DNA from 3 places in the Paenibacillus sp. JNUCC 34 genome. Region 1 is predicted to be linked to each of the others. Evidence: riboswitches for the same ligand, from Rfam matches in the RefSeq annotation. Region 1 holds a riboswitch; each other region holds the start of a gene.
What was found. Region 1 has a riboswitch for cyclic di-AMP ahead of AC2TF5_RS17005 (C40 family peptidase). Riboswitches for the same ligand answer to the same signal wherever they lie in the genome.
Positions count from the first base shown of each region.

Region 1 (7,817 bases):
CACGTACCATACCGATTTCTTTTCCAGCTAGATACTGTTTCGCACGCTGCACTGTTTCCATGTATCTCAGACAATATCCTGTGCTTGTCAGTATTCCCGCTTCCGATATGACTGCTGCTTTCTGTCTCACCTGTGCCATGTTTAGACCAAGCGGCTTTTCCACAAGGAGATGGATGCCCTTTTGTGCAGCCTGTTCTTCGATATCGTTGTGCGCAAATGGAGGTACACATATAAACAGCGCATCCAAGTTCTCCTTCTCCAACATGCTGCTCACCTGAGTGTAAGCCGCGGCTCCATATTGATTGGCAGCCGTTTCAGCCAGATTCGGTACGATATCACATATGGCAACCAACTCTGCTTTTTCATTTGCATGAATATGTTTAAAATGTTCTGCAGCGATAACCCCTGCACCGACAACGCCTATGCGAATCATTGACAGTCCCCCTTGGTTATTTCAGATTGGCCGACCATTTTTCTGCACGTGCTTGCAAGTCATCCAGGAACTTCTGGATATCCGGTGCATTACCTGATGCTGCCTGGCTAATAAACCCGTTCACTGCTGGTGCGATATCACTCATATAGAATGGATTGGCCTCATCCATCAATTCAGAGTGACCGACTTCTGCAATCTCAAGTGCCTTTTTCACAAATTTATCTTCGGCTGTCACAAAATCAGCATTTTTCAGTGTAGGCGTATAAGAGAAAGTCTCATACATATATTTTTGAGTCATATGACCAGAAAGGAATTTCAACACTTCCCATGAAGCATCCACATCCTTTGCATTTTTCGCCATGACAAACGGATCCACAGCAACCCAGCCTTCACCCTTTGGCCCCATGTTCAATACCGGTTCAAAACGGTCTAACAGCTCTTTATTCTGCTTGGAACGGTATTCACTCATCGAAGAGCCACCCGTAGAATCCAGGGCGATGGCGATATTGTTCTTTTCCAGACCAAAGTTCTCAGCACCTTGAGCATTCACAAAACCTGCCGGCGGAAGTGCTGCCGCTTCTTTGAGCCATTCCATCACTTTTACCATCTCAGGTGTATTCAAATGCCACTTGATATTCTTGGTGTCCTTCAGGGAACCTTCTGCACCTTTTGCGCCAAAAGCCAAGGTAAGAGCTACGAATGTCGATCCATTGAGCGAGTTACCACTCCAGTACACTCCAAAATTGTCTTCTCCCGTTTTTGGATTTTTACCGGTCATTTTTTTAGCCTTATCCAATATTTCTTCTGGAGTCGCCTTCGCAGATAACACTTCGACTCCCCAATCTTCAAACAGTTTTTTGTCGTAGATCGTCATTCTCCGCCCGAGAACTGCAGGAATACCGAATTGTTTAGCTCCATCAGGTGATTTGGTACTATAGGAGTTGTTCATAATGCCTTCCAAATAAATCTTCGGGTCAAATGATTTATCTTTCTCGATCAAGTCATCCAGGTCACGCAGCAGTCCTTCCTGGTACCATTGGGAGGCAAAAGCTCCGCCTGTGTAGAGTATATCTGCATCTCCAGAGAGCAGCATCGCCGATTGTTTCGCCTTCACGTTCTCCCACGGAATCTGGTAAATCTCGAGCTTAATGTTCGGGTACATGATTTTGAACGTTTTATCCAGATATTCATTCAGGCCAATCGTCGGATTTCCTGTCAATGCATCAATCCCGTTTTCGAGCTGCCAGCCGGCCAATGCAACGCGAACCATGCCAGACATATCTGACACTTTTTCAATTTTGACGCCGCCAGTTACATCCTTCCCTGAGCTACCCGAGCATGCGGCCATTGTAAACACGAGCATGAAGGACATAATGAGCAACAATGCCTTTTTCATAACCTTAACACCTCCAAAAGTAATAGACTTTCTATTTGCTCTTTACTGCTTGATACCGGATAAAGCAATGCTCTCGATGATATAACGCTGAAGGAATAAATATACGACAACGACCGGAATAAGACTTATCGTCGTCGCGGCCATAATGATAGCAGGCTGCTGATTAATACCATTGTTATACGTGAACATGGCCAAACCGATTTGTATGGTGTATTTAGCAGCAGTCTTCAAAATAAGCAGCGGCCACAGCATATCATTCCAGACACCAAGAAACAGCAATATGACCATGGTTGCGATAATCGGTGTACACAGCGGCAGGTAGACCCGGCTGAACACGGTGATTTCCTTGGCTCCATCCAGCACGGCTGCTTCCCTTAAACTGCTCGGCAGCTGGTCAAAGAACGCTTTGGCCAAAAATGTTCCAAATGCATAGTTCATCGCAGGAAGATAAAATGCCAGATAATTATCAACAAGACCTAACTTGCTGAAGAGCAAATACTGTGGAATCATCGTCATCTCGAATGGAATCATCATCGTGCTCAGTGCGAGTAAGAGCACTAGGTTCGCCCCTTTGAAGCGGAGCTTGGATAAGGCATAGCCCGACAACAAGGCCGAAAGCGAACTAATGATAATGACCCCACCGCTGACAATGACTGAGTTACCGATATATTTGAACATTTTAATATTGGTAAAAGCCGCTTCGAATGTCCTGATCGACGGTTCCTCGGGCCAAATCTTGGGCGGAAACGATATATTAAGCCGCGCTCCCCAATCGAAGCTCGTTACAAGCATCCAGAGAAACGGCACAATCATTAAAAACGAGCCTAAAAACAGAACAATGGTCAGTATAAGCTGACTTAAAGATATCCTTTTGCGGCGAACGGTTACTTTGGGTATTACTGTATCGGCCATGATTTCCCTCCTATCCTTTTTACTGACGGTTTCTCACTTGTTCAAATACGGTCCTTGTGTTAATCCAGACTGTCTTTACGTCGGTTAAGCAGCATGAGAAATACCGTCAGCACGAGGATTATTAGGAACAGCAGATAAGACACTGCCGTGGCAAGCCCCATCTGTGAAGCCAGAAATGCATTGCGGTAAATATACAGCACGACCGTCATCAGACTGCCTCCAGGATTACCGGCTGTACCTCCGATCAACCAAACGTCTGTAAATCTTTTCATACCACCGATGGTTCCCATAATGAGCATAAAGACAAATATTGGCCGCAAGTAGGGAATGGTAATATAGAGCCACTTACGGTACGTTCCCGCTCCATCCACTTCTGCAGCTTCGTATAGATCACGGGGAACACTTTGCAATCCAGCCAAAAAAATGATCGTGTTATAGCCAAGCGCACCCCATAGGCTCATCAATACAATGCTGTACCGGGAAACCTCCGGATTCGTAAACCAGCCAACCGGCTCAAGACCGATAAAACTGATCACGAAATTGATCAACCCTTCCTTTGAAGGAAAGAACAAGAATGAGAATAACAGGCTTGTTGCGACTCCAGATACTACGTTAGGCAGAAAGTAGACCGCTTTAAAAAAATTTTTTCCCAGATGCCATTTCAAATTGTTGATCAGACTTGCGAGAATGAACGACAGGGCAATGCCAAGCAGTACGGACCAGATGCCCATCACAAAGGTGTTTGTAAGCGCTTGCCAAAATAAGGAGTCTTCTAAAGCATAACTGTAATTGCTCATACCTACCCATTTTCCATTCAAAGCAAGGCCTGATGTCTGGTGAAAACTCATAAACAGTGCAGCAAACATCGGATAAATGGCAAAAGCAAGCACACCGACAATCAAAGGAGCACTAAACAAGTAACCCATCCAATCATTACGTGTAAATCTGAACTTCCTCTTGGACATAGTCCTTTGATTGGATAGGTATTTCCCTTCTGGGGTGGATGACAAACAGCCCCTCCTCCTCTCTAGATTGAGATCCGGATTGAATGACGAATGGATGTACACTCGCTCTAATCCATTCTGTAAATGGTTATGTGGACAAATCCGGAATATGTTGTTTTTTTATACGCCAATTTATTTCTATAACCAAAAAACCTGCGAGAATTCCGCAGGTTTTGGTTGTAATTTCCTCCTTCCTGCGGATCTTTTTTATAACAGCAGGCTTATTGTCAGCAGATTAAACAAGGCCAGCGGCAGAATAGGATTGAAAGGGGCAATAGGTCCCGGAGGGTTGAAACCAGGGGAAAATCCCGGAAAGAAACCACGCATGTCGTCAAGTGGATCCATGCTCAAATACACAAAATCCACATCCACCCCTACTACCACACCCACAATAATCTCATTATGCACCGTGTGGACTTGCACTTTTCGATTGACCATGTTATTCATCGCATGATGTACTTTTTCCTTGTGTTGTTTCATTAAATGCGCGGTATGTTGGTCGCATTGGTAAACGACATGATGACTCGGGTATGTTGTTGTCATATGTTCACTCCTTTTATCGTCCTTACCCTCATTGTATGCATACGCCCAATACAGGGTGTATGCCTATTATTAACATAAAGAAGGGGTTGTCCCCAAGTCATCACAGATGACCAGAAGACAACCCCTTTTTTTGTTATATAAAAATCATTTTAAAATCCGATTTGCGCCATTATATTTAGGTCCCCAATAGGAGCTGTTTATGCTGTCAATTGTTACTCCGCTGCTAGTGGCAGAAATAAATTTATTATCACCGATATAAATGCCTACATGAGATGTTGAAACTTTGTTAGTAATGAAAAATACGAGATCCCCTTGTTTTAAATTGCTCTTTGACACCGAAGTTCCGTAATTGTCATGCATCGACACGGAGCTATGAGGCAAGCTGACACCCATTTTACCATACACATACTTCACATAACCCGAGCAATCAAATCCGGTGGATGGCGAGGCACCTCCCCAAACGTATTTGGTCCCAAGGTATTGTTTAGCTAGTGATACAGCCTGATTTCCTTGGGAAGTGCTTGGAGCTGTCCAGGCAGGAGGATAATTTTTTCCATCCGTACTGATGATAGCAATTTTGTTTTTAGAGTCCCACTTCAAAGAATAGCCAAACGTTTCTGATACAAACCGAACGGGAACAAAAGAACGGCCATCGACGATCCGCATGCTCGTGTCCATGACAACTTGTTTAGAACCGACTAAAGCAATATTGGAACCGGATTTTAGTACGATGGTGGTGTTTCCCTTTTTAATCGTTACTTTAGAGCTCGTAGAACTAATCTTTTCATAGTTTACGGTGGAGCCCATTTTTTCTACGATCATTCGAATAGGCACCTGAGTGAATCCTTTACTGTCAATAAACGGCTGCTCGTCCGGAAAAGAAACTAAGGAATCGTTAATTTGTACCTTAATGGAAGAAGTAGCAGCGCTCGCTGGATCAGAGCTAAGTACGAGAGTCGAGGCGACAATGGCCCCTGAAAGTAAAACCGATTTCAGTAAGTTATTCATGATGTTTTCCTCCCTGTTGCTTCCGAGGTTAGTTGACGGATTCGGAAAGAGGTATTTCCTAGTTTATATTTTCAAATAAACATTCACCCCAAATAAAGCTCCCCCGTACCAAACGTTATGCTCGTCTGGATTCAGCACTTAATAAACCAAGTTAACCATTATAAAGTAACATACCCAGCTCTTTGATATAGGTCGAAATTGTGTCCATTTTATGAAATTATGAACAGATTGTAACTTTTAGAGCGAAATTGATACTTTTTCGATACTTATAGTACGTGTTCAAAAAGGTCGGTTTTCAGCACCGAAGCATATGCTTCCGATGTGCGTTTTTTCAAAACGCTTGAGTTGGATGAAGCTAGGGACTGAGGAGCGGAGCTGCACGTTTTCGTAGAAAACGTCTTCGGAAGCATCAGCTGTTTTGGGTACGTGAGCACCTAAAATGTTTCCGGAGGAAACATACTTCGTAAGCATCCACTTAGGACCGGCTGAATTCAAGATTCGATGCCGAGCCCACTTCCTGATTCACTTCGTGATCAAAAGCGGACTTTTTGAACAACCTCTTATAACAATTCGGACTTCACCATATACATATATAATGAAAACCTCGCTTGACTTTTTCCAAAAAGAAACCGTATATTAATGTCATACCCTCTTAATAAGGAGAGATTTTGATGTCGGTGGTCGTTCTTAACTAACCAAATTTCATATGATTGGAAAAACCCTTTTTTTCATGGCCTGAAAAGGCTATGTTTATTTTCTTATGGTTTTTTCCATCTGTGTAATTAGTTAAGAACAACGGATATCAATTGAAGCCCGGGAGGTCTATCCTGTTTTGGCGTCTTTTCATCCGTGCTGAGTTCAGCACGGATTTTTTGGTAAATAGGACTGCGTACAGTAAGTGCTGGCAGCTCTATTTCCTATGGAGACGATCAATTTCAAGGCGGACTGACTAAAGGCAGAGAGTGAACCTACGTTCATTCTCTGCCTTTTTTTGTTTTTCACGGGCTCTTTCAGGCAAATATACACCAATACAAAGGAGTTTGATCACAAATGAATTTAGCTACAATGAAATTACTGCAATTCGACAAGGTCCAAACCGAACTGGAACGCTTTGCCGTCTCATATCTCGGGAAAAATCACATTCGTGAAATGACCCCTCTCACCCAGCTCAAGGTAATCCGGCATAGGCTGGATGAAACTTCTGAAGCCAGTACACTACTCCGTGCTGGGGCAAGTATACCCATCCCTTCCTTGGAGGGAATAGAACCTGTTCAACAGCTGCTGGGGACCGGTTATGTGCTTAGTGAACGCGACTTCGGCCATATCCAACAATTCCTACGCAGCTGCAGGCAGCTCATACGTTATATGGCCACCAAGAGCGAAATTGCTCCAAAGATAGCCTCATACGCCACTTCAATGTATGAACTCGCTTCATTGCTCTCAGAAATCGAACGCTGTATTTATAGCGGCCGTGTTGTTGATGGTGCAAGTAAGGAGCTTGCGAGAGTCCGCAAAAAAATCGCTGTATCTGAAGAGCGAGTCAAGCGAAAACTCGACAGTTTACTCAGCAAACACCGAGCCATCATGCAGGAAAGTCTGGTCAGCAAACGTAACGGCAGGTATGTTCTGCCCATCAAGAAAGAACACCGCAAGCAAGTTAACGGGGTCGTGCTGGATGAATCGGCAAGCGGACAAACGGTTTATATCGAGCCTAGTGATGTCGCAAGCCTCCAACATGAGCTGAGCTTTTTGCAATCCGAAGAAACCCGTGAAGAGACCAAAGTGCTCAGTGCATTGACCGAAACGGCTGAGAGATACAGTCACGAATTGAAGCTGAATGCAGATACTGTCGGAATGTACGATTTTATTATCGCGAGGGGTAAATACGCCCTGTCCATCAGCGGACGAAACGTGGAACTTAATGATCAGGGGATCATTGCGCTCAAGCAGGCCACCCATCCTCTGTTGGGGCCAGGTATGGTCCCACTGGATTTTGCAATCGGTCGTAACTACAAGTCCCTGATCATAACAGGTCCAAATACAGGCGGTAAGACATTAACACTCAAAACCGTTGGTCTATTAACCATGATGGTTCAGTCGGGTCTGCTCATCCCTGTTCAGGAAGGCAGTCAATGCAGCATATATGAACAGATTTCAGTCGATATCGGAGATGGTCAAAGCATTGAACATGCGCTTAGCACCTTTTCGGCTCATATAAGAAACGTCAATCATATTTTACAAACCGCCAATGACAAAACGCTGATATTACTGGATGAAATGGCTTCAGGCACGGATCCTGGAGAAGGTATCGGCCTCTCGATCGCCGTGCTGGAAGAGCTGCATCGCCGCAGGGCTACGGTTGTCGTTACGACTCACTTTACAGAAATCAAAAATTTTGCACGTATAACTCCTGGGTTCGAAAACGCACGAATGGAGTTTGACACAGAGACACTTGAACCGAAATACCGGTTGAAAATCGGAGAGGCCGGACAAAGCTATGCTTTTGTCATTGCTGAGAAAT
Region 1 covers NZ_CM177770.1:3,635,191-3,643,007, forward strand. Annotated here, with positions in the region: gene AC2TF5_RS16980 (Gfo/Idh/MocA family protein) at 1-433, opposite strand, end outside; gene AC2TF5_RS16985 (extracellular solute-binding protein) at 450-1,829, opposite strand; gene AC2TF5_RS16990 (carbohydrate ABC transporter permease) at 1,872-2,741, opposite strand; gene AC2TF5_RS16995 (carbohydrate ABC transporter permease) at 2,801-3,751, opposite strand; gene AC2TF5_RS17000 (hypothetical protein) at 3,953-4,288, opposite strand; gene AC2TF5_RS17005 (C40 family peptidase) at 4,433-5,296, opposite strand; cyclic di-AMP (ydaO/yuaA leader) riboswitch at 5,299-5,443, opposite strand; gene AC2TF5_RS17010 (endonuclease MutS2) at 6,347-7,817, shown strand, end outside.

Region 2 (7,817 bases), 2.7 Mb from region 1:
TTAAACTAATCACAGGCAAGACACATGAAATCGTGTCATCCGTCCGTGACAAAAGAGTGGAAGTTGGCATCGTTGCTTCTTCCATTAATCAGCCTGGCCTTAACTGCATTCCGCTGTTCGACGATCATCTTGAACTCGTACTGCCGATTTCACATCCTTTGGCTGAGAGCCAAGAGGTCGGAATCGAACAGCTACAAGGCTTGCCGATGATCATCTTCTCAACAGGTACCTGGTACCGGAAGCTGACCGATGATCTGTTTCACCGCTGGGGGATCATGCCGGACATCCGCATGGAGATCGACTCTTTCGAAGCGATTGTGCGTCTCATTCCCACCTGTAAAGCGGCCGCACTCCTTCCCAAGTCCTATCTCCGACCTCAGCTGCTGTCGGATAACGGACTTGTTGACATCCACATTCCCGCTCTAATTGAGACCCGGCGAACGACCAGTCTCATTTATGGAAATCCCTCCGAGCTCAGCAATGCCGCCAGTCGTTGGATTGCCGAGACTGAAACATTGTTCCGCAAGCTTGAAGAGGACAAAAGCCAATAACCTGACCGAGAGAAATACGTCAGGTTATTGGCTTTATATGCCGATGATATACCGGCTATTGAATATAGATAGATAAATCCTTCGTTTCTACATATTTACGACTTCGCCCTCAAAGCGATCGATGTTCTCTTTTGCTCCTATAACAACCATAATATCGCCTGCACGCAAAATATCCATCGCCGTCGGGGCCACTATCACACCCGAACGTTGATTCAATGCCACAACACTGATCCCGTAACGGACACGGGTATTCAGTTCATTAAGTGTCTTGCCATCCATGCAGTCCGTCACCGTCATTTCCACGATCCGGTAGTCCTTGGACAGTTCGATGTAATCCAGAAGATTCGGCGTAACAAGTTGATGCGCAACTCGTATTCCCATATCTCTCTCCGGAAAAATAACCCGATCAACACCCAGTTTTTCCAACGCCCGGCCGTGCAATACGGATATTGCCTTGGCAACGACTGTGGCTACACCCAATTCCTTCAGAATAATTGCCGCCAAAATACTCGTCTGGATCTCGTCACCTATTGCTACAATGCCGCAATCAAAGTTCCGTATTCCGAGTGACTTGAGTACTTCTTCATCCGTCGCATCGGCAACTACGGTATGGGTGAGGAACTCACTCATGTCCTCGACCACTTCTTCATCCCGGTCGATTCCGAGTACCTCATAACCTAAATCCATCAGTTCAAGCGCCAGACTTGATCCGAATCGCCCTAGCCCTATTACCGCAAACTGCTTTGGTTTCATTTCTCTGCCAATCTCCTTATCCAATAATCATTTTTCCTTCTGGATGACGATACAATTCCTTACCCTTTTTAGGGCCTAAAGCATATGCAAGCGTTAGAGGCCCAAGACGCCCCGCAAACATCGTAATGCTGATCAGAAGCTTTCCGAATAATGACAAGTGGGGTGTTAATCCCATGGTCAGCCCCACGGTGCCGAATGCGGACGTTGCCTCGAACAGTATAGAGAGGAAACTACTGTCCTCTGTCGTTGACAGAATCATCGATACCGATATCACCAGTAGCAGTGCAAGCAGCGTAATGGTCAGCGCTTTAAGAACCCGTTCCTGAACCAGCCGGTACCGGAATAGCACAATCTCATCCCGCCCCCGCATCATTGCTATAACGGCAGCGATCATCATCGTGAATGTCGTCGTTTTAATCCCGCCCCCCGTTGATCCCGGGGAAGCTCCGATAAACATCAGAATAACCATGAAAAACTGTGTGGCCTGACGCAAACCGGTTATATCGAGCGTATTAGCTCCTGCCGTTCTCGGTGTGACCGATTGAAAGAAGGAGCCAAGAATTTTTCCACCCCAATTCAGCGATCCTAATGTTTTTGGATTCGTGAATTCAAATATGAATATGACAACTGCCCCTATCAAAATAAGCGCGCCTGTCATGGACAAAACCACCTTGGAATGCAATGACAGCCTGCGGTTTTTTTTATAATCAACCAGATCAGCCATGACAATAAATCCAATTCCTCCGGATACGATCAAGAACATAACTACAAAATTGACTAATGGATCATACACGTACCCGGTCAAGCTTCCAAAATGACCGAACAGATCAAATCCCGCATTATTAAACATCGTTACTGCATGAAATATTCCGTAGTACAAAGCTTTCCCGAAAGGCATATCAAATGCCCAGCGAAGGGTCAGTAGTAGTGCTCCACTAGCTTCAATCACCAAGGAATACAGCAGAACCCTGCGGATCAGTCGGACGATCCCCTCCATCGATGACTGATTCATCGCTTCCTGCAGGACAAGACGATCTTTTAATGAAATACGGCGCTTTAATGCAAGCGCAAATAGCGTGGCCATGGTCATGAAACCCAAACCGCCTATCTGTATCAGTAGCATGATGACTACCTGTCCGAATGAACTGAAGAATGTCCCCGTATCCACCACCACAAGACCGGTAACACAGGTCGCGGATGTCGCAGTGAATAAGGCATCCATAAAGTTCAGCGGTTCCCCTGTCGTGTTGGCAATCGGCAGCATTAGGAGCAAGGTTCCAATCGTGATAATTCCTCCGAACCCCATAACAAGAATCTGCGGCGGCGACAAGCGGAGCCAAAATAATTTGGAAGTCAACATATTCACCTCTTTAAAAAAAGTCAAAGAAAAAAAGACACTGGAAATCCAATGCCTTACGCGTTTGGGTTCCTGTGCTGCAGCCTACGAGGTTAGCTGACGGATTCGGGCATATCACAGGTCGCCCTATTCACTGCTATACAGCAGAGAAATTCACCCCAATTAAATGGTTCCCCCATTTTCGTTACGAAATTCGGCTGATCTATTAACATGATGTGATTATAACGCAATATCCTTAGGAACCCAAAGCCGATTTTAACGTAAATTAACTTAAAAAAGAGCGGAATTGGGCATATTCAAGAGTAGTAGCACATGGTTTTCTGAGGTTTTCGAAATCTTTCCTTCGTTTTCATCGTATCTTTCATAATTTTGAATGGGATAACCCGTTTGTTGCTTTCATATCTATGTTATATTGATTTATGTTTCCATGAAAGAAACGTTTCAAACGATTTCTAACCCCTATTACCAAGGAGGAATGACATGAATAAAGCAGGACAGCCCCTTAAACTTCAGTCGAACAAAAAACCTTTAATGGTGCTCGGGGCAATCGGCCTGATTCTGTTTCTAATTTTTCAGGTATTTCCGTCTACTGCCTCTGACACGCTAGAGGTAAAAACTCCCGAGTTAATCACCAAAAAGGCAGCGGCAGAAGCCGCCGAACGCTTCGTACAGGAACAGTTGCAGTACAACATCGCACCAGGTAAAGAACCTCTCGTTACATACCAATCCCGATCTGATGTATACGGATACCTATCCAAAGAAAAGTTGCTGACCGAATATAACAAAAAGTTCGAAAGCAAGTATCCTTATGATGTTTATCGCGTAAGGTTTGATCAAGGTGATGGGACAGCTTTAAATGTGGATGTACATATGCAGAACGCGGGTATCGCCGGTTTTTCCTTTGATATGGTCGGCTCTAGTTACAAAGGGGCCATGCTGCAGATGGGTGGCGTACGAAAGCAGATGCTCCTGATGATCGAAGGCGACATGTCACTAGCCGAGAAGGAGGCGCTTGCTGCACCTTGGCTTCACCGAGCGGGTTATGATACGTCCAAGCTTGAACGAATTACTGGCGAAGGGGAACCTGGTCTGAAATATGAGGACCCGGAAGCTAAGATCGGAGACTCTCGTCTTCAGCTGAACTTCTCCTTTGAAGACCGCCAACTACGTTCGTACGAGCCTGTATTTTCCGTTCCTAGTGCTCATACCGCCTATGTGGAGAAGCAGACGCTTAACGCTACCTTGCTTACAATGCTGGGCTACGGATTGTTTACACTCGTTTTGGGTATTCTGGCAATCGTCTACAGCGTAAAAACCAAAGCTCACACTTCATTTAAAAGAGGTATTTTCCTTGCTTTGCTATTGTTTGTTATTCAAATGCTGAACACTTATAACCTACTGCCGGTCTTTAAAGCAGACGGAATGAGCGATGCCAGCATTAAGGGTATCCTGATCTTTTATGCGGTCTACTCCATCGTATTCTCAGCCCTGCTCTACTTCTCACTCGTTGGAGGGAACGGATTATGGCGTAAGGAAGAGGGATTAAATCCATGGCCACGTGCCAAAGAACCCGGGTATGGCGTATACGTGCTGGAAAGCATGAAACTCGGGTATTTGTGGGCTTGCATTCTGCTTGGTGTACAGTCCCTGATCTTTATCGCGCTGGGTCTTACGCTCAACACCTGGTCTACAACAGATGCCTCACAATCACCTTTTAACATGTTGTACCCATGGCTGTTTCCGTTGATGGCCTGGTTTGCAGGTATATCGGAAGAGGCTGTCTACCGTCTGTTCGGTATTAAAATGGTTAAAAAAATCGTTCGTAACACGTTCGTGGCCAGCCTCATCACCTCGATCATCTGGGCTCTCGGTCACACCTTGTATCCGATCTATCCGGTCATATCAAGACCGATTGAGCTAGTCATCATCGGGCTTCTGTTCAGTTTCATCTTCTTGCGTTACGGATACATGGCCGCCGTATTCGCGCATGTGGTGTTCAACAGCATTCTAATGGGCTTCAGTCTCATGATGATGAACGATCCGGTTAACTTATGGATGGGGATCTTCTACATTATTTTGCCAGCCATCGTCGGTTACGTGATCTATAAATTCAATACACCCAAAATAAAAAAAGAAACGGCTTATCCGTCCACATAGGACGGAGGCCGTTTCTCTTTGTTCCAACAACATTACGACTCCTCATCACGCAGTGCGCTTAAAATCTCTTTGGCAAGTTTATCGCCTATAGACAGAGGCCGGAAGTCATCAATACTGGCCTCTTTAATCTTTTTGACAGATCCAAAATGCTTCAGGAGCATCTTACGCCGTTTCTCTCCGATTCCTGGAATTGAATCCAGCTTCGAGGTAACCATCGATTTCCCCCGCTGATCTCGGTGGAAAGATATCGCGAACCGGTGAACCTCATCCTGTATGCGCTGGAGCAAATAAAACTCCTGACTGTCACGAGGCAGCGACACAGGCTCCGGCGGATCACCCACCATCAGTTGAGCCGTCTTATGCTTAGCATCCTTAACAAGTCCGCAGACTGGAATGAACAGACCGAGCTCATTCTCCAGCACATCCACGGCTGCAGAAATTTGGCCTTTGCCTCCGTCCACTACGATCAAATCGGGCATAGGCAGATTTTCCTTAAGCACCCGCTCATACCGCCTCCGTATAACCTCTCGCATCGTCTCATAGTCGTCTGGCCCCTGCACGGATCGGATTTTATACTTCCGGTATTCCTTCTTGTCCGGCTTACCGTTAATAAACACAACCATGGCAGAGACCGGGTTCGTCCCCTGTATGTTCGAGTTATCAAACGCTTCGATCCGGTGCAGCGTGTCGAGACCGATTACCTCGCCTAAGTTAGCAGCAGCAATCGACGTCCGCTCTTCATCCCGTTCAATTAGCCGAAACTTCTCATCCAGCGATACTTTGGCATTTTGCGAGGCCATCCCGATCATTTGGCGCTTCAAGCCCCGTTGCGGCACGTGCACCTTCACACCGATCCACTCCTGCAGAGCTGCAGCACCACCGGCAGCGTCCACGCTTCCTGCTCCTTCACCGAGGTAATCGCCAGCTTTATCGGAAGCCTCAGTAGCCGGAACAGAATCTAGCTGCATAGCTTCGTCGTCCTGTGGATCCATCTCTTTCATTTCTGCTTCAGCCGAAGGGGCAACTGCCTCTGCAGAAGCCGCATCATCGACTGAAGGGCCTGGCAGAAGTATTTCCTGAGGCAGAGCCGGATTGTCACTGTAATACTGTGCCACAAATGACATGAAGTCACTGTACGCCTCTCCGTAGTAAGGGAACACGGATGCGTTTCGCTGAACCATTTTACCCTGGCGCATATATAGAATTTGCACACACATCCAGCCTTTATCGACTGAAAACCCAAATACATCCCGGTCCTTCGTATCGGCAGTAGTAATCTTCTGCTTCTCCATAATGGCATCGATATGCATGATTTGATCCCGAAGCTCTTTGGCACGCTCGAAGTACAGCTCTTCGGCTGCCTCCTGCATTTTTCGCTGCAGTTCTTTTTTCACTTCTTCATGTCCACCGCTTAGAAAAGAGCTGATTTCACGTGTAATTTCCTCGTAAGCCGATTGAGGCACCTCTTTCACACACGGAGCCATACACTGGCCCATGTGGTAGTACAGACACACCTCTTTCGGCATTACCCCACACTTTCGAAGCGGATACATACGGTCGAGGAGCTTTTTGGTCTGATGGGCTGCATAACCGTTCGGATAAGGTCCAAAATATTTTGCTTTATCTTTAAGCACCCGCCGCGTTACTTCTAGCCGGGGATGCGCTTCATTCGTAATCTTTAGGTATGGATACGTTTTGTCATCCTTGAGCAGCACATTATAACGCGGCTGGTGTGTCTTGATCAGGTTACATTCCAGAATCAAGGCTTCCATGTTACTGCCCGTAACGATGTATTCAAAATCGCGGATTTCAGAAACAAGCCGCTGGGTTTTCCCATCATGGCTGCCTGTAAAATAGGAACGCACCCGATTCTTGAGAACCTTGGCCTTACCTACATATATAATCGTGCCTTCCCCGTTCTTCATCAGGTAACAGCCCGGCAGATCGGGCAGAAGAGCCAGCTTATTACGGATATTCTCCATCGCCTTTTCCTGTTCCTGAAGCTTCTTCGCGAAATCTTCCATCCTTCTACTCCTCTCCAGGGAGATTATGATTCAAAACCACACAAAGCGCCTCCGGTCCGAAACCGAAGGCGCTGTATGGGTACACGTACATCCTATATAATAGATGCTTGCTTACTGATGTTTGGCAATAATGCCTTTCAAAGCTTCTTTGGAGTTCAGACCGACAACTTTATCAACAGGCTGGCCGTCTTTAAAGAAGATCAGTGTTGGGATACTCATCACGCCGAAACGGGAAGCAGATTCAGGATTTTCATCTACGTTCACCTTTGCGATTTTCACATCATCGCCGAGTTCTTGGGACAATTCGTCCAGAATCGGAGCAAGCATTTTACAAGGACCGCACCAAGGCGCCCAAAAATCAACTACAACCGTTCCTTGACCTTCTACTTCATTAGTAAAAGTCTGGTCGGATACATTGACGATAGCCATGAGTTTCTCCTCCTTATAGGAAAGTCACATTATGTGCTTAGAATATTATGTCTAAGCCGACCACTATAGTATACCACATCCATATAAACAAAGTGAAATAGACGTATCATGCAGAATGGAATGTCCAACCATTCTTTACAAATGATTTACCCATTGGGTATACTACAAATAATGAACCCGGTGATAATGTCAAGGAAATGAATCACACGGCAGTTCACCTTTAGAGGAGGCAGGCCCATGGATGTTAACGTGCGCGCAGTGGATCCTCGGGAGCATATCAACGAAGAACCTCGTAATGATTTTGGCGATTTGATGATGGGTTTCACGGGCATGTTTGGCTTTATGTTCGTCATCTTCTTCGCTATGGTTATTATCAAGTTCCTCGTTGGCTAAATGCTCTGCTGAGCACGTAATAAGAAACGGTGCGATCCTTTAATGGAACCCACCGTTTGCGCAAGTTGAAACGCCGTCGTCCTTCTCAAAGGACGACGGCGTTTCTGCGAGAAATATAACGGTGAAACCGTTTCTACTTACGTTCACCATGTG
Region 2 covers NZ_CM177770.1:956,599-964,415, reverse strand. Annotated here, with positions in the region: gene AC2TF5_RS04395 (LysR family transcriptional regulator) at 1-551, shown strand, start outside; gene AC2TF5_RS04390 (potassium channel family protein) at 639-1,304, opposite strand; gene AC2TF5_RS04385 (TrkH family potassium uptake protein) at 1,321-2,664, opposite strand; cyclic di-AMP (ydaO/yuaA leader) riboswitch at 2,728-2,870, opposite strand; gene AC2TF5_RS04380 (CPBP family intramembrane glutamic endopeptidase) at 3,142-4,818, shown strand; gene uvrC (excinuclease ABC subunit UvrC) at 4,851-6,842, opposite strand; gene trxA (thioredoxin) at 6,954-7,271, opposite strand; gene AC2TF5_RS04365 (YqzM family protein) at 7,509-7,664, shown strand.
Region 2: linked by a shared signal. The riboswitch ahead of AC2TF5_RS04385 (TrkH family potassium uptake protein) and the one ahead of AC2TF5_RS17005 (C40 family peptidase) in region 1 are both predicted to bind cyclic di-AMP.

Region 3 (7,817 bases), 2.7 Mb from region 1:
CTACACCTTTCATTGCAAGTGGTATGAGCAGCGGGATAATAAGGGCGTTAAAAATCAAAGCCGATAAAATCGCGGACATAGGGGAACCCAGCCCCATGATATTCAGTGCGTTCATGCTCGGAATGGCTGCCGTAAACATCGCCGGAATGATGGCAAAATATTTGGCTATGTCGTTCGAGATACTGAAGGTGGTCAATGCGCCGCGGGTCATCAACAGTTGTTTCCCAATGGCAACCACTTCAATAATTTTGGATGGATCGGAATCCAGATCGACCATGTTGGCTGCTTCCTTCGCGGAGGTTGTGCCGCTATTCATGGCAAGACCAACGTCAGCCTGCGCAAGTGCCGGAGCATCGTTCGTTCCGTCACCGGTCATGGCGACCAGTTTGCCCTCGGCCTGCTCCCTGCGGATGACGGCTATTTTATCTTCAGGCTTACTTTCGGCGATGAAGTCATCCACACCTGCTTCCCGGGCAATGGTAGCTGCAGTCAGCGGATTGTCGCCGGTACACATTATCGTCTTGATGCCCATTTTGCGGAGCTGGTCAAAACGTTCCTTCATGCCTGGCTTCACCGTATCCTTCAGGTAGATGAGGCCGTAAATCTGGTTATCTACCGCCACAGCCAGCGGTGTTCCCCCTTCGGTAGCGATGGCGTCTCCTTTGGCAATCAGATCGGATGGGATCATGCCTCCCTGAGACTGAACCCAGGCTCTTACGGCATCGACTGCTCCTTTGCGAACTTTTCGGCCGTCTTTCAGATCCATACCGCTCATCCGTGTCTCGGCCTTAAATTCGATGAATTCGGCACCGGATGTAATGGATTCGTCAAATCCTAAGCTTTCCTTCTTCATCAGTTCGAGAACAGAGCGGCCTTCAGGCGTTTCATCCATAACTGAGCTTACAGCTGCCCACTGGGCAACAGAGCCGACAGGTTCCGAACCGACCGGGATAAACTGGCTTGCCATCCGGTTACCAAACGTGATCGTTCCTGTCTTATCGAGAATCATCGTATTGATGTCGCCGGCAGCTTCAACCGCTTTACCGGACATTGCCAGCACGTTGAACTGCGTTACCCGGTCCATACCAGCAATCCCGATTGCGGACAGCAGACCACCGATGGTGGTTGGGATAAGACAGACGAGAAGAGAGATCAGGACGGGAATCGAAAGCTCGATTCCGAGATATTTGGCGATCGGGGCAAGCGTGACAACCACAATCAGGAATATTAATGTTAGTACGGTCAAAAGGGTATTCAACGCAATTTCATTTGGTGTTTTTTGCCGGGATGCCCCCTCTACGAGCGAGATCATCCGATCAATGAATGACTCGCCGGGGTCGCTAGTGATCCGGACTTTAATCTGATCACTAACAACCCGTGTGCCGCCGGTTACCGAGCTGAAATCCCCGCCGGCCTCTTTAATAACCGGGGCTGATTCTCCGGTAATGGCCGATTCATCGACAGATGCCAGACCCGCGATCACTTCGCCGTCACCGGGAATCATTTCGCCTTGCGAGACCACCACGATGTCACCTTTACGTAAATCGGTAGACGGAACACGCTTGATGCCGCCGCCGTCCATAACCTTGTTGGCCGCGATTTCCTTCTTTGACTGCTTTAAGGAGTCAGCCTGAGCTTTACCACGCCCTTCAGCAAGAGCTTCGGCAAAGTTGGCAAACAAGACGGTTAAGAGCAGAACCACAAATACGGTCAGATTAAAGCCGATGCTGTCTTCTGTCCCGAAATAATGGGGAAAGATAGTCATGAGGAGGACAATAAATGTACCAACCTCGACAACAAACATCACGGGGTTTTTCATCATGGCAATAGGGTTCAACTTGATGAAGCTATCTTTTAACGACTGGCGAACCATATCTCCGTTTAATACCTTTTTTCTATTGTTATTCATTGGGATAATCCACCTTTTCTATTAACGGATCATTAAATGCTCGGCAATCGGGCCAAGCACCATCACGGGCAGGAATGTCAGCGCCCCGATGATCAGGACTACCGCAATCAGAATAAACGCAAACAGCCGGTTATCCGTGCGGAATGTCCCTAGTGTCTCAGGAATCCACTGCTTACGCAGCAGAGAGCCGCCTACCGCTAGAAGCGAAATCATCGAAATATAGCGGCCGAAGAGCATGACAAGCCCTGTTGATATATTCCAGAACGGCGTGTTATCCGCAAGACCTTCAAAGCCAGAGCCGTTATTCGCTGCCGAGGAAGTGTATTCATACAGCACTTGTGAAATGCCATGAAAGCCTGCGTTCGTAATGCCCGCTTGACCAGCGTCTGTCATGAGAGCGAGAGCAGTCGGCGCCAGAATAATGAAGGGATGAGCCAGAATGGCAATCGCAATCAGCTTCATCTCCCGGGCTTCGATTTTCCGCCCAAGAAACTCCGGCGTTCGTCCAACCATCAGCCCGGCGAGGAATACGGCCAGAATAGCGTACATTAACATATTCATCAGACCGACGCCTTTTCCGCCGAAGACAGAGTTCAGCATCATGAGAGACAACGGTGTTATACCGCCAAGCGGTGTCAGCGTATCGTGCATGTTATTGACCGATCCGGTTGTGGCTGCTGTGGTTACGGTCGTAAACAGAGCAGACTGGGCAATACCGAACCTGACCTCTTTGCCTTCCATATTGCCTTGGGAAGCATCGATTCCTAGTCGACTCATCGCCGGGTTACCATTCGATTCCGATACGTAGGCAAGTGACAGGAATCCGATGAACAGAACCATCATGGCCGAGAAAATAATCCAGCCCTGCTTGCGGTTTTTCGCAAATAAACCGAATGTGTAAGGCAGAGCCGCCGCAATACACCACATTGATAAAATCTCGATTACGTTAGTCAGCGGATTCGGATTTTCAAACGGATGAGACGAATTGACGCCGAAATGTCCACCACCGTTCGTACCCAGATGTTTGATCGATTCCAGTGCAGCCACTGGACCAACTGAAATTTGCTGCTCGGCGCCTTCAAGCGTCGTTACATTGATGGTAGGTTTTAAGGTTTGAGGAACATGCAGCGCAACAAGTAGCATGGCCACTGTAAAGGCCAGCGGGATGAACACCCGTGTATGTGCCTTAACAAAATCTTCGAAGAAGTTGCCTATCGTTGTTCCCTTGCTGGTAATTGCCCGAATGAACGCGATAGCGACACATAAGCCGGTAGCAGCGGAGGTGAACATCATCATGGTGATGACGGCCATCTGCGAGAAGTAGGAGAGACCCGATTCTCCGCTGTAGTGCTGCAGGTTTGTATTGGTCATGAAACTGATAATAGTATTGAACGATAGCGTTGGCTCCATATTGTCAATTCCGTTTGGATTGAACGGCAGTATCTTTTGCAGTCGTAGTATGAGATACCCGGCTGCAACCAGCACAATATTGGTCATCACAAAGCTGATTGCATATACCTTCCAGGTCATGCCTTTGCGCTCTTTAAGTCCGATCAACGCATAGATCGGTTTCTCCGCCCAGGAGAACCATTTATCCGTTCCGTTCGCTTCATTGCGAAATACATTATATACGTAGGTTCCGAGAGGCTTAACGAGCAGCACCAGAACCAGAATAACGATGGCAATTTGTACAATGCCCATGATTGATTGCTTCCTCCTTCAATAACACCCCTAGAATTTTTCCGGGTGAATCAGCGCGTAAATCAAATACAGAAAAATAAAGATCATAAATGCGATAATGATGATCATTGGTTATCAGCCTCCGGTTCATTGACCACGCGTCCGCACCAGGATAAAAATAAGGTGAACAGTGCGTAGGTTCCTCCCAGAATGAGCACCATGCACAGATCCTGCATGTAAATCCCTCCAAAATATTTTTTGAAAGATTATGAATATGGTCTAGCTGACGAGTGATGAAATTAAGAAGGAAACATTGGTATGGTTCGTATGCAGCACGATATCTGCGCCAAGTCCTTTATAAATTAATCTCGGGTTGCTTGAATGAGTGATGACATAGATCGGATCCAAAGTCCAAGTACGGCAAATCCGCAAGTAACGGCAGCACAGGTTCAGACTGCTTTCAAACAGAAACACCCTGCCGACGGAAAACTCGGGAATGATCCAGGTTTGTTCATCGGTGGTGTCGATCAAGATCATGTTGTTTTTGGCTCCGAGCTTATCCAGACGATCTTGCTCTACCCGGTTGTTCACGATGGCTGCAAACGGAATTTTATTTCGGATAAGCTGGAGTACGAATTCCTCCCCTGCCTTGGTTGGAGCGGATACGATGATCAGATCCTGCGGTTTTTCCATGTTTTCTCCTCCTATTTGTTAGAAAGAGAAGGCAACAAAAAAGAAGCCTCAGGGAAGGAGAGTCACTCTTCCCGCGGCTTCTGATGACACAGTGAAATACACCGTGCCCTGCACACGACAATCGTTGCCTCTCTCGATACGCTTACGAGGTTAGCTGACGGATTCGGGCGTGAGAGTCGCCCTACCCATAGGCAGGTATTCTGCCGATGTGATTCACCCCTGGAAGAAAAGCAAGTCTCCCGTTTGGTTCCCCCGTTCCTTTTCCATTCAAGGATTCAGCGAATAAAAAAGCACTTTGCAAAAAACCACAGAGACATTAAGCCCTGTGGTCGTGTTTCTCGATCACAAGCTTCATCATCCTCTCCTTGTGAGCAGACCGCGTCAATTGAATGCGTGACTGCTTAACTCAACGCTTACGAGGTTAGCTGTCGGATTCGGGCGGTGAGAGTCGCCCTACCTGATCCGATTCCATAGAGTCTTCGGATCAAGATTCACCCCTGAAGATGTTCATGGTGGCTCTCACACCACCTGGTCCATCTCCTTGTTTGGTTCCCCCGCTTCCCTTGCCCAGCAAGGGAATTCAGCGATTCATGTGAAAACATTGTTCATTTCATGATTCGTATCATACGTCTGGCGGTTCGTAATGTAAATCGAGGGAGAGGCACATTTGAGGTGTTTTTTAACAGGATATCGGGGGAAAGGGGGATTGGTCACCAGAATACTGCTCCATACTCTGTATTTCTCTGTATTTCGTTGATTTCTCGTAAAGTGGCAAGATACCGTGTATTTGTATGGATAATCGATGTCAAGCCCTAATGTACACGTTTTCTTTTGGCTTTTTCGTCGATATTTTGAATTTTTAGACCATAAATGAACATTTACTTTGAAAGGGCAATGACGTATGATTCATCCGAATTTAACCATGATCTAAACGCTGAGCTCTCTAAAGGGAGTCGGGGGAACCCGGACAATGAGCAGGTTTCAGAGCAAACGGACTCAGGAGTATCTATAAACATGCATTCACATTTCCATAGTACTGGTCAAGCGTCTCACGCTCCGGTAACATAGAGGGTAACAAATGTACAAGGAGGAGCTATGCTTCTACAATTCGGTTACTCCCAGTATGAGAGCAAAGTATATGAAACACTTGTGACGAGCGGCGAGGCGATGGATGCATCGAGTATCGTGAAGTTGTCCGGTGTTCCGAAGGCTAAAATTTATGAGGTGCTGGACCGGTTAGTGGACAAGGGAATTGTCATGGATACGGTATCTGGCAAAAAGCGTACCTATACGGCACTCCCTGTGGAAGCCGTGATTGATAAACTGACGCATGAGTTTGAGAGTGACATTAAGGAGCTTCGCTCGGCGGGGGTCCGCAAAACGGTTGTGGATGATCAGGTGTGGAGTCTGAAATCGCACAGCTCGATCCAGGCGTTCTGCAAACAGATGATTGAGGAAGCGCAGGAGTCTGTTCTCGTCTCAATGTGGAGCGATGAGTTTAATGAAATAACCGATCTGCTGGACCGGAAAGAGCGGGAAGGTGTGCGCGTTGAAGCTTTGGTGACGGGGGATGACCATCCGGAAGTGTCGCTGTCCAAGCTGTATGTGCTGAATCCTACGGCGGATCACGATAAGCTGGAGCGGTTCATGCTTCTGGTGACAGATACGAAGCAGCTTCTATTCGCAGGCGTCGAGCAGGGCAGCTGGCAGGCAATCCGGACGCAGGCACAGCCCTTTGTGAAGGTGTTTGTTGAATTTTTCTACCACGATATGGCATTGACTGCATTCAGTCGTAAATATCCGGAAGAGATGTTCAAAGACGAAGAGATTAAAGCGCTTTTGCTCCGGCTGCGCTATTAAACAAGGACAGAAAGTATGGAGGAATGACTACTCCGTGCAGTCTCTCACAACAGCAAAGGGGCATCCCACAGGTCAATGGACCTTTTGGGATGCCCCTTTAAGTGTGTACAGTATGAGTTTGAACCAAACTTACAACTGCTCTGCGGTTCGGGACGAAGCAGCAGCTCCATCCTTGTCAGGAGCAGAACGGCGAGTTAGCGAGAATAACGCGACACCGAAGGCAACGGTAGCAATGATACCGCCGACCCAAGGGTTGTGGGCTACCGTGTGGCTCTGATCAATAACGGTACCGCCGATGATTGAACCGGCAGCGATTCCTAGGTGAAGCATGGAGGAATTCAAGCTAAGCTGTGTTTCTGCATTGTCTGGAGCCAGCTGAAGCAGATAAGTCTGCTGAGCTGGAGAAATGGCCCAACTCAGCGCACTCCATATCATCATGGCTATTAGGAACACCCAGAACGAGATTTGAGCTGTGAGCATGACCACGAACATCGATACCGAGAAGCAGGCCACAATGGTGAGGATTGAACGTTTCGTACCGAAACGGTCAGATATCCAGCCGCCGACCCCGCCGCCTGTTACGGCTGCGATGCCGAACAAAAAGTAAACGACACTCATCATGTCGTTGCTGACGTCGAATGTGGACTGTACATAAGGCTTCAGGTATCCGTACAAAGTCAGATGACCGGTGAGCAGCAGCAGGACGATAAGCTGGGCGCTGATAATCTTGCTGTTCTTCAAGGACGCAAGCTGTTCACGAAGCGGTACTACCGGGTTCGGAGCTGTGCGTGTCGTGAATAACGCAATGCCGGCCATAGATAGCAGGCTAAGAATCGCAATGACGAGAAACGGAGTCCGCCAGCCGTAAGCATTACCGATCACCATGCCGAGTGGTACCCCGAGTACAAGTGATCCGCTGATTCCCATATAGATAATTCCGATCGCGCGACCTTTGTGCGATTCCGGAACGAGCGAGGCTGCCATGGAGACGGACAGTACAACGATAACGGATCCGCTCATAGCGGATAATGCACGGGCTGCGATGATTGCTGCATAACTTGATGTGAAAGCTACGATCAGATTACTGATCATAAAGGCAGTCATCGTGTACAGATAGAGCTTTTTACGTTCCATTTTGGCGGTCACATTAATTAGAATCGGACCTGAGATCGCAAAGGCAATGGAAAAGATGGTGATAAACTGACCGGCAGAACTGATAGATATTTGAAGATCCTCTGCAATGAGATTCAGGATACCTCCAACGATGAGTTCAACCATACCGACGACAAACGCCGCGATGGCCAAGATATATACGCGAAAATTCAAACAGACACATCCTTATCTCATAAAGTATCAAATTTAAGTTACTACCATTATAGTAACCTCGGTTATCTGATGCAACCCTTTTTCGTGTATTTGGGAAGAAGTGGAGCAATGTAAAAATACACTTTTTCACCCAAAAAGGTTTCAAGTGCCCGTATACTCTTTTTAGCCGATTTAAAGTCAACCCGGAGTGATAGCCTGTCCTATATCATCGTGGTAATATTTGAATAATTCGACTTGATAGGGTACGATAATGCCTTTTTCAAGAAACTCAGAACTTTTGGTGGAGGTGAATTTGCCAGATGGACAGGCCTCAGAGTGTCATACGTGATCATATTCTTTTTCCGGACAG
Region 3 covers NZ_CM177770.1:254,008-261,824, forward strand. Annotated here, with positions in the region: gene kdpB (potassium-transporting ATPase subunit KdpB) at 1-1,909, opposite strand, end outside; gene kdpA (potassium-transporting ATPase subunit KdpA) at 1,931-3,610, opposite strand; gene AC2TF5_RS01155 (potassium-transporting ATPase subunit F) at 3,641-3,718, opposite strand; gene AC2TF5_RS01160 (hypothetical protein) at 3,869-4,282, opposite strand; cyclic di-AMP (ydaO/yuaA leader) riboswitch at 4,406-4,573, opposite strand; cyclic di-AMP (ydaO/yuaA leader) riboswitch at 4,678-4,878, opposite strand; gene AC2TF5_RS01165 (TrmB family transcriptional regulator) at 5,378-6,142, shown strand; gene AC2TF5_RS01170 (MFS transporter) at 6,272-7,420, opposite strand; gene AC2TF5_RS01175 (AraC family transcriptional regulator) at 7,768-7,817, shown strand, end outside.
Region 3: linked by a shared signal. The riboswitch ahead of AC2TF5_RS01160 (hypothetical protein) and the one ahead of AC2TF5_RS17005 (C40 family peptidase) in region 1 are both predicted to bind cyclic di-AMP.